DNA from 3 places in the Comamonas sp. JNW genome. Region 1 is predicted to be linked to each of the others. Evidence: predicted binding sites of a transcription regulator. Region 1 holds the regulator's gene; each other region holds the start of a gene.
What was found. The regulator LexA, encoded in region 1, represses DNA repair genes until DNA is damaged. The targets are predictions, from matches to a motif close to ACTGTATNNNNATACAGT.
Positions count from the first base shown of each region.

Region 2: a site for LexA is predicted at 1,022-1,039, ahead of DCO45_RS05710 (PA0069 family radical SAM protein). Genes of this name have one in related genera too.
Region 3: a site for LexA is predicted at 1,290-1,307, ahead of DCO45_RS09940 (putative DNA modification/repair radical SAM protein). Genes of this name have one in related genera too.

Region 1 covers NZ_QETI01000012.1:12,430-15,703, forward strand. Annotated here, with positions in the region: gene DCO45_RS16680 (asparaginase) at 62-1,081, opposite strand; gene lexA (transcriptional repressor LexA) at 1,196-1,912, shown strand; gene DCO45_RS16690 (hypothetical protein) at 2,048-2,635, shown strand; gene DCO45_RS16695 (NAD(P)H-dependent oxidoreductase) at 3,044-3,274, opposite strand, start outside.
Region 2 covers NZ_QETI01000003.1:5,969-9,242, forward strand. Annotated here, with positions in the region: gene DCO45_RS05700 (acyltransferase) at 1-444, shown strand, start outside; gene rnk (nucleoside diphosphate kinase regulator) at 479-892, opposite strand; gene DCO45_RS05710 (PA0069 family radical SAM protein) at 1,150-2,361, shown strand; gene DCO45_RS05715 (phosphoethanolamine--lipid A transferase) at 2,358-3,274, opposite strand, start outside.
Region 3 covers NZ_QETI01000005.1:212,374-215,647, reverse strand. Annotated here, with positions in the region: gene DCO45_RS09950 (tripartite tricarboxylate transporter substrate binding protein) at 1-121, shown strand, start outside; gene DCO45_RS09945 (tripartite tricarboxylate transporter substrate binding protein) at 270-1,250, shown strand; gene DCO45_RS09940 (putative DNA modification/repair radical SAM protein) at 1,441-2,769, shown strand; gene DCO45_RS09935 (TIGR03915 family putative DNA repair protein) at 2,781-3,274, shown strand, end outside.

The DNA.
Region 1 (3,274 bases):
GCGACAGTGGCTTTTTTAATGCCTGCTCATGCCATCAGCAGACCGGCATGCGGCGGCTGCTTTAGGCCTTGGCTTGGACCTGCGCCAGCGCCAGTTGCAAGCTGACCCGGCATTTGTAGGGCGTCAAGGCCACCGCCAAGTCCTTTTCCAAATCGGCCACTCCAGGCAACACCGCATCGCTGATCACACCATCGCTGCAGCGGCTGCTGCGCCATACCGGCAGACCTTGCTGGCGTGCGCGCGCTATCGCCTCCAGAAGCAGCTCATGCACGGTGCCATTGCCGGTGGTTGCCACCACCAGACCGTCGATGCCCTGGGCGTGCAGGGCGTCCACCAGCCCGGGGCGCATACCGGCATGGCTGGTCACGATCTCCACCCAGGGCCAGGGCTGGCTGGCGGGGGCAGGCAAGGCGGCCAGCCACTGGCTGCCGGTGTAGCCATCCGCTGCGCCTGGTGCCGGCGAGGCATAGCCCTGGCGCAGGCGCACGGTCACGCCATCCACCCAGCCCAGGGGCCCCTGCTCGCCCGATGAAAAGGCCAGCAAACGGTGCGGATGCACCTTTTGCAGCCAGCGCGCGCTGTGCAGCTCGCCGCCGCCCGTCACGGCCACGACCTCGCGCAGCAGCGGCTGGCCATCCGCAGCCAACGCCGCAGCGGCGGCCACGGCGTCCTTCAGGTTCTGCGGGCCATCGGGCATCAAGGCATTGGCCGGGCGCATGGCACAGGTCAGCACCACGGGCTTGGCCAGGCGCCCTAAAACGCAATGCAGGAACCAGGCAGTCTCTTCGAGCGTATCGGTTCCGTGGGTGATAACAACAGCACGCACGGTCTCATCGTGCATGGCCGCATCGCAGCGCTTGAGCAGCGCATGCCAGACCTCGTCATTCATGTCCTTGCTATCAATTTGCGCTATCTGCACCGCATCCAGCGGGCCTGCCGCCGCAGTCTCAATACCGCTCACGCCCGCCAGCAAGGCCGCGATGGACAGCTGGGCCGCGCGGTATTGGCCGGGTTTCTCGGCGTCATCAGCCATGCCGGCAATGGTGCCGCCGGTGCCGATGATCAAAATTTTTGGCTGCAAGGCTTGCCTCCTGCAAAAAACTGGTTAAAAATACAGGTACTGGATTGATATACAGGTGTTGGGATGCACAGTGGCTTTGCTTCTGCCCGGCACCGCAGATCACACGGAGATCTTATGCGAGACCATCCCAAACTGACCGCGCGCCAACAAGAAATTCTGGACCTGATCCAGACCGCCATTTCGCGCACCGGCGCCCCGCCAACGCGCGCCGAGATTGCCAGCAAACTGGGCTTCAAATCGGCCAATTCGGCAGAAGACCATCTCAAGGCGCTGGCCCGCAAGGGCGTGATCGAGCTGGTCAGCGGCACCTCCCGGGGGATTCGCCTGCAAAGCGATACCGTGCGCTCTATCAACGCCGCACGTGGCACGCGCTTTTCGTCGCCGCTGGCAGGCGTGTCCAATGCCACGGCCGGCCTGGGCCGTGTGGTGCAAGAGCTCGCCCAGCTGGCCCTGCCGCTGATTGGCCGCGTCTCGGCCGGCTCGCCCATCCTGGCGCAAGAGCATGTCGACCAAACCTATACCGTGGAGGGCGGCCTGTTCCAGCAGCAGCCCGATTACCTGCTCAAGGTGCGCGGCATGTCGATGCGCGATGTCGGCATCATCGATGGCGATCTGCTGGCCGTCAAAGCCACGCGCGAGGCCCGCAACGGCCAGATCATCGTGGCGCGCCTGGGCGATGATGTCACCGTCAAGCGCCTCCAGCGCACCAAGGACGGCATTGAACTGCTGGCCGAAAACCCGGATTACCTGCCCATCATCGTGCAGCCCGGCGAGCCCTTTGAGATCGAAGGCATTGCCGTGGGCCTGATCCGCAACACGATGCTGAACTAGGCCTAGCGGCCCCCTCGGCCCTCCCTTTTCTGCGCAACCCCAGGTAGCGGGCGTTGTGGGCTCTTGGCCCACAGCCCTGGGGGATGCGCTCGCCCTGCGCAATCCTGCTGTTACCCGTATACCAAGGAGTCTCCTATGCTTGTAGCAGATGCATTGCGCGCGCTTGCGCCTTTTTCCCTCGTCGCCGGCCTGCCCTGGTTCCAGTCCATCCAGCGTGCCATTGTGCGCAGCAACCGCCGCCGCCCCGGCCATGGCGCCGCCAATGACGGCCAACTGGCCGCCCAGGTGCACTGCTTTGCCACCGCGTCCTCTGCCGCTGTACAGCGCGGCGCCGCCCAGCAGCTGAGCTTGCTCGATGGCCCGGTAGCTCAGTCCAGCGTGGATACGTCAGGCGCGGATACCTCCTGCATGGACACGCCCCGCGTTGACTCGCCTGCCGATGGTGCACCAGTGCAGCGCCCCATCGACCGCATCCGCCTGCCGCGCAAACCCGCTGCGCGCCGTCGCCTCTCAGCAGCTGCGCAGTCCCACACCCGCCCCTTCCTGTCGGTGCAGCGCTGCAGCGCCCAGGCCGCCAATGATGCGCCCATCAAGATGTACTGGGCCCAACCGGCCAGCCTGCACCGCCAAAAAGGTATGCGCTGGGCCATGTCGGGCAGCATGGCCGATATCTGTGCCGAGCTCGAGCGCCTGGAGCGGCTGGAACATCTGCACGCGGTCTAAGCCGCCGCCCAGGGCGGGGATCAAGTCTGGCCCCCAGCATGCGTTGAACGCCGCAAACAGGGCCAGACTAGCCGAAGGTTTGCGCATGGGGCTCAGCGTCCCCGGCGCGGCATCTTGCCGCAGGCAGACCCGATTGCCGCTAGGTGCGGCCGGCTAGGTGCGGCCGGCTAGGTGCGGCCGGCTAAGGGTGAGCAGCCAGGCAACAGCCTACCGGAGGGTTTCCAGAACAACGCTGAGATAGTCTGGGCAACATGCAAGACAGGTGCAACGACGGTACAGCACGGCCCCAGCCAGCAGCAGCCCCCTGCCGCACAAGCCAGGCCTTGGTGGTGCAAGGCCCATGCGCTGGGCACCCCGCGCTGTCAGCCATCGCTCCCTGCTGCCCACTTGCACCAGCTACGCGTGCTGTCAGCGCGCAGCAGCGACCACCTCCAGCGCCTGCTGCTTGAAGGGCGCCAGCTGCTCCCGCAAGGTATCTCTTGCGCTATCCACCGCAGCGGCGACGGCATCGGGGCCAAATACCAGGCCTTGCAGCAATACAAAATGCACATTGCGGATGCCGATGGAGGCCAGCGCATAGCGCAAGTAAGGCGTCAGAAAATCTTCCTGCCGGGCCCGGGGGCCCGTGTGGAAGCCGCC
Region 2 (3,274 bases), on a different contig from region 1:
TGGACGGCCTGTCTGCTGGCGCTGGGTCTCGTGTCACTGGAGGTCGATTTCCGCCTGCGCATCGCGGTGGCGCTGTGCGGCGCCGTCGCGCTGCTGTGGCTGACGCGCCTGCCGCACGACAGCCGCCTGGTCGACTGGCTGGGCCGCCAGGCGACCGTGCGCTGGCTGCAGTCGCTCGGCCAAATGGGCTACTCGGTGTTTCTGGTGCACTTTTCCATCGTGGTGCTGTGCAACGCGGTGGTCTCGCATGTCTGGCCCAGCCAGCCCTGGCTCAACTGGCTGGGCATGGGCCTGGCCTTTGCGCTGTCGCTGCTGGCCGGGCGCGCGCTCTACCTGGGGGTGGAGGCGCGCACGCCCAGCCTGCGCTCGGTGGCCCGCTGGGAGCTGGGCCTGGTCGGCGGCGGTCTGCTGGTGACCCTGGTGGGCGCACGCTTGTCGATGTAAGCACGCCCTTTGCCGGCGCTGGTCTGTTGGCCGCTCAGCGGTGCAGATCGCCAGCGCGCTCGGGCTGGTAGCTGATGCCGGTCACGCGCACGGTCATGGTCTTTCCTCCCACGGAGGGCCAGGCCAACTGGTCGCCAATCGCCAGGCCCAGCAGCGCACTGCCCACCGGTGCAAATACCGAAATCTTGCTGCTGGTGTCGTCCAGGTCCTTGGGGTAGACCAGGGTCAGCTGGAACTGCTTGCCCGATTCGGCAATGTCGAAGTTGACGCTGGAGTTCATCGTCACCACATCCGGCGGAATATCGCTGGGCTCCACGATATCGGCGCGGGCAATCTCGGCCTCCAGATCCGCCTTGCCGGGGAAGGCACTGGCCGGCATGGCCTCCAGCAGCGCTTCCAGGCGGTCCACATCCAGGGATGACAGGATGAGTTGGGGTTTGCGAGACATGAAAACTTCCTCCGGAGTATGTAATCCCCGAATGTAGGCTATGCCCCATTTCGCACCAAAACGGTGCGAATAGCCCTGGTGCAGGCGGCGCTTGCAGAGGCTGCCGGGATGGCGGACAATGCATGAAATACTGTATATAAAAACAGTCATAATCCGTTAGTATGCCTGCCCGCCATCCCTCCACCCACACCGTTGACTCTGCCCCGTTTGAAGACGCGCAGACCCTGCACCGCTGCGCGGACGAGCTGGACGGGCCTGTGCCGGTGCGTGTGCCACTGCCGGTGGCCCGCAAGGGGCGCGGCGCGGTTGGCACGCCCCGCCACCGTTTTGCCAGCGATGTGCGGGAATGGGCCGACGATGGCTGGACCCCAGCAGCTGCTCAAGCGGCCGTCGGCGCTGAGCCAGAATTGGATCTGGAAGAAGGCGCCTGGTGGCAGCAGGACGCCGAGAGCCTGCCGACCCAGGTGCACGCGGAGCGGGCGCGCAGCGCGATCCAGAAAAACGACTCACCCGATATCTTCTTTGATCACTCGGTCAACCCCTACCGGGGCTGCGAGCATGGCTGCATCTACTGCTATGCCAGGCCGTACCACAGCTACCTGAACCTCTCGCCGGGGCTGGATTTTGAAACCCAGCTGTTTGCCAAGACCAATATTGCCCAGGTGCTCAAGGCCGAGATCAGCCGCCCGCGCTACCAGCCGGCCTCGCTCAATATCGGCTCGGCCACCGATTGCTACCAGCCCATCGAGCGGGAGCTGGGCCTGACGCGGCAGCTGATCGAGGTGCTCAGTGAGGCCGAGCATCCTTTTTCACTGATCACCAAGAGCAGTGCGGTGGAGCGCGATATCGACCTGATCGCCGCTGCAGCGCGCAAGAATGCGGCGGCCGTCTACATCACGATCACCAGCCTGGACCCACAGCTGACCCGCCTGCTCGAGCCCCGGGCTGCGGCGCCGCACCGGCGGCTGCGCACCATACGCCAACTGGCGGAGGCCGGCATTCCGGTCGGGGTGAGCGTCGCACCCCATATTCCGTTTTTGACCGAGGACATGGAAGAGGTGCTGGCGGCCGCGCGCGAGGCCGGCGCCACCACGGCCTTCTACACCGTGCTGCGCCTGCCTTGGGAGCTCAACGGCGTGTTCCAGCAGTGGCTGCAGGCCCATTACCCGCAGCGCGCAGCCAGGGTAATGCAGCGGGTGCGCGACCTGCACCAGATCAGCGAGGCCGACCGGCTGCGCGGCAAGAGCTATGACAGCCAGTCGTTCAGCCGCATGAAAGGCCAGGGCCTGTGGGCCGACCTGGTGCGCCAGCGCTTTGTGCGGGCCTGCGCGCAGCTGGGCTATGGGCGCGAGCGGCAAGAGATGGATTGGCGCGGTTTTGAGGCCTGGCGCGCCCAGCAGCTGCAGCAGACAGTGCGCCAGGCGGGCGCCGCGCAGGCGCCGCACCCGGGGCAGGGCACGCTGTTTTAGCCGCGCTTGCGTGCAGCAGCGACCGTGGTCGGCGGCTGCGCTGCAACGGTTGCTGGAGCAGAGGCAGACGCCAGGTGCGCCAAAGTGGCGGGCGGTGCAGAGCGGCCCTTGCAGCTGGCAAAAATATCCAGATCGGGCTGGTGCAGCGCGGTCTGCACATCGGTGAGGCCCAGCATCGAGTGGAACAGGTTGTCGTGGCTGATGCGGGCAGTGCCCACGGCCTGCTGCAGGCAGCTGGTGCTGATGCCCATGCGTTGCTGCATCGCGGGCGAGAGCCAGGTGATCCAGGGCACATGCTTTTGGACATCGGGTGCGACGGAGTAGGGCAGGCCGTGCAGGTAGATGTTGTTCTCGCCCAGCGATTCGCCATGGTCGGCCACATACATCATCGCCGTGGGCTGGCGCTGGCCCTTGCTGGCGAGCCAGTCGATCAGGCTGCCGAGCATGCGGTCGGTGGCAACGACGCTGTTGTCATAGGCATTGATCAGCGATGCGCGGTCGCAGGACTGTAGGTTGACGTTGTTGCACTCGGGGCTGAAGCGCTTGTCCTGGCCCAGCGAACGCTTGAAATAGGCCGGGCCATGGCTGCCCATCTGGTGCAGCACCACCACCACGCCTTTGGCGCGTTGCTCGGCGGGCAGCGCATTGATGCGTTCATCGAGGCCTTCGAGCAGGGCCATGTCCACGCATTCGCCGTCCTGGCACAGCGCCTTACGGGCCGCGGCGGGCAGGTCCGTCTCGGTATTGGCGTTGTGCACGCGGGCGCAAACGCCCTTGCAGCCCGATTGGTTCTCGACCCAGAGCACAGCCAGGCCGGCGCGCTGCAAGACATCGAGCAGGTTTTCATAGGATTTGTTGCTGTCCTGGCTGCTGCGCCCCAGGTGGGAGAACATGCAGGGCACCGACACGGCGG
Region 3 (3,274 bases), on a different contig from region 1:
CATTCGCGACCGGGGCTCCGAGCCCGCGCCGACCAGTGGCCCGGAGATGGACCGCTTTGTCGCCAGCGAAATTGCCGAATGGGGCAAGGCGGTCAAGCAGTCGGGCGCGACCGTAGAGTAGGGCGTCGCCATCGGCCTCGCCGGCCAGTGCAGGCCGGTTCGCAGTCAGAATCCTTACGGGCTGCCGACCATGTCACCCATGCGTCCCCGTGCCTGGGAGCGCTTTTCTACACTCTTTGTCGCCTATAGACTGAAATGGAGACAAAGAGATGGTGTTGACGCGCAGAAGCATGCTGCAAGCGGGGGCTGCCACGGCAGCTGGTGCATGGATGGGGGCGGGCGCATCGCTGGCCCATGCCAGCAAGACCTTTCCCACCCGGGCGATCAAGCTGGTGGTGGCTTTTCCGGCCGGCGGCCCCACGGATCTGACGATGCGCCAGCTCGCTGAGAACGCGGCCAAGGTGCTGGGCCAGCCGATTGTCGTGGAAAACCGCCCGGGTGCGGCAGGATCACTGCCCGCTACCCAGTTGCAGAACACCGCAGCGGACGGCTACACCATCGCCCAGCTGCCGATGAGCGTGATGCGCCTGCCCTTTACCACCGGCCTCAAATGGAACCCGGTGGAGGACCTGAGCTACATCCTCAATGTCACCGGCTATGCGTTCTGCATGGTGGCCAGCACCCAGTCCGGGCTCAAGAGCTGGCAGGACGTGGTGGCCTGGGCCAAGGCCAATCCTGGCAAGCTCACGCTGGGCAATACCGGCACCTACACCTCGCCCCATGTCACCTCGGCCATCATTGCGCAGCAGCTGAGCCTGGATGTTGTGCATGTGCCTTACAAGGGCTCGTCCGAGCTGATGCGCGCCACGATGGCGGGTGAGGTGATGGTCGCGGCCGATACCAGCGCCGTGATCCCCTATGTGGACCAGGGCCGCATGGTCGCCTTGAACGTCTGGACCGAAAAGCGCCTGCCGACCTTGCCCAACACCCCCACCTTGATCGAGCTGGGCCTGCCGACCACGCAGTACTCGCCCTTTGGCCTGGTGGGCCCCAAGGGCATGCCCGCCGATGTGCAAGCGGCCTTGCACAAGGCCTTCAAGGAAGCGATGGAGATGGAAAGCTACCAGGCCATGCTGCAGCGCTTTGAGATGCTGCCCATCTACATGAACAGCGCCGACTACAAAAAGTTTGCCGCCGAGTCCACCGTCAAGGAAAAGGCCGTTCTGGCCAAGCTGGGGCCGCAGGCTTGATGGGGCTGTGATGGCTGTCTGGGGGCAGTTTTCCTGAAAGCTGTATTTATATACAGTATTTGCAGAAAACTACTCCGGTCTGAATAGCGCCGCCATGCGTCCCGGAGGGGCGCGCTCCCAAGGAGGATCACTCCCATCTTGGTGAACGCGAGGAGATTTTGCTAGAATACTGTACATATACACAGTATTTATGCAAACCCTCACCAAACTCCAGGTCCTGGCCGATGCCGCCAAATACGATGCCAGCTGCGCGTCGAGCGGCAGCAAGCCCCGCAACTCCCTGGGCGGCAAGGGGATGGGCTCGACCGAGGGCATGGGCATCTGCCACAGCTATACGCCCGATGGCCGCTGCGTGTCACTGCTCAAGATTCTGCTGACCAATTTCTGCATCTACGACTGCCGCTACTGCATCAACCGCAAAAGCTCCAATGTGCAGCGTGCCCGCTTTAGCGCGGCAGAGGTGGTGGGCCTGACCTTGGACTTTTACCGCCGTAACTGCATAGAGGGCCTGTTTTTGTCCAGCGGCATCATCCAGTCGTCGGACTACACGATGGAGCAATTGGTGGAGGTGGCGCGCAGCCTGCGCGAGGACCATGATTTTCGCGGCTATATCCACCTGAAGACGATTCCGGATGCTGCCCCTGAGTTGCTCGCCATGGCAGGCCGCTATGCCGACCGGCTCAGCATCAATATCGAGCTGCCCACCCAGCAGGGCCTGCAGCAGTTGGCGCCCGAGAAGGATGCCGTAGGTATTGCCGCGGCCATGCACCAGGTGGCCGAACATATCGAGCTGGCCCGGCAGCAGACGCAAGACCAGCAGGGCAGCAAGCTGGTATCGCTGCCCCGCCAGCGCCAGGCAGCCCGGGCCGCAGCGCCCAGCTATGCGCCCGCTGGCCAAAGCACACAGATGATAGTGGGCGCCGACAGTGCCAATGACGCCACCATCTTGCGCACAAGCAGCGCGCTCTACACCGGCCAGCGCCTGCGCCGCGTCTACTACTCGGCCTTCAGCCCCATCCCCGATGCATCGTCCGATCTGCCGCTGCAGGCGCCGCCGCTGATCCGCGAGCACCGGCTCTACCAGGCCGATTGGCTGATGCGCTTCTACGGTTTCAGCCCTGCCGAGATCACTGCGCCAGCCGCCGGCGGCATGCTCGATCTGGAGCTGGACCCCAAGCTCGCCTGGGCGCTGTCGCAGCGCCAGCATTTCCCGGTGGACCTGAACCGTGCGGCCAAGGCATGGCTGCTGCGGGTGCCGGGCTTGGGCGTAGGCAGTGTCGAGCGCCTGCTCGCTGCCCGCCGGGTGCGCCGGCTGCGGCTGGCCGATCTGCAGCAGCTGCGCGTTGCCACCAGCAAGGTGCTGCCTTTTGTCGAGTTGGATGACTACCACCCGCCGCTGGCCATGCTCGACAGTCCCAGCTTGCGCCAACAGCTGCTGGCCCAGATGGGGCAGGGCGCGGTGCAGCGCCGGCACAGCGGTATGCAGTTGGCGGCTGCCGCGCAGATGGCGCTGTTTTGAGGAGGCCCGGCATGCAGGCAGAGAACGACAGCTTGACCGTAATGTTGGAAGCACCGGACGACTTTGCCGGCTTTCGCCAAGCGGCGCGGGTATTGCTGGCCCTGGGCGCAGCGCCCGAGGTGGTGCATTGGCGCTGGACGGATGAACTGTCCACCCAGGCCGAGGATGGTGATTTGTTTGCGGATGCTGGGGCAGCCCATGCTGCGGCTGCCGGTGCTTGGGTTGCCGATGCGCCGGCCCGCGTTATTACCCCCGATGCGTTGGACCGTTTGACCATTGCACCCGGCCAGCCGGTGCATATCCGCAAACCCCAGCTGGCTGTGCTGCGCCATGCCTGCTGCCACCGCAACCCGGGCCGCTTTATGCTGTGCTACCGCTGGTTGTGGCGGCTGCAGTGCATGCCCAGCCTGGCAGGCGATGCGCTCGATGCCGATTGGCGCGAGATCGAACGCCTGGCCCGTGCGGTGGGGCGAGAGATCCACAAGATGCATGCCTTTGTGCGCTT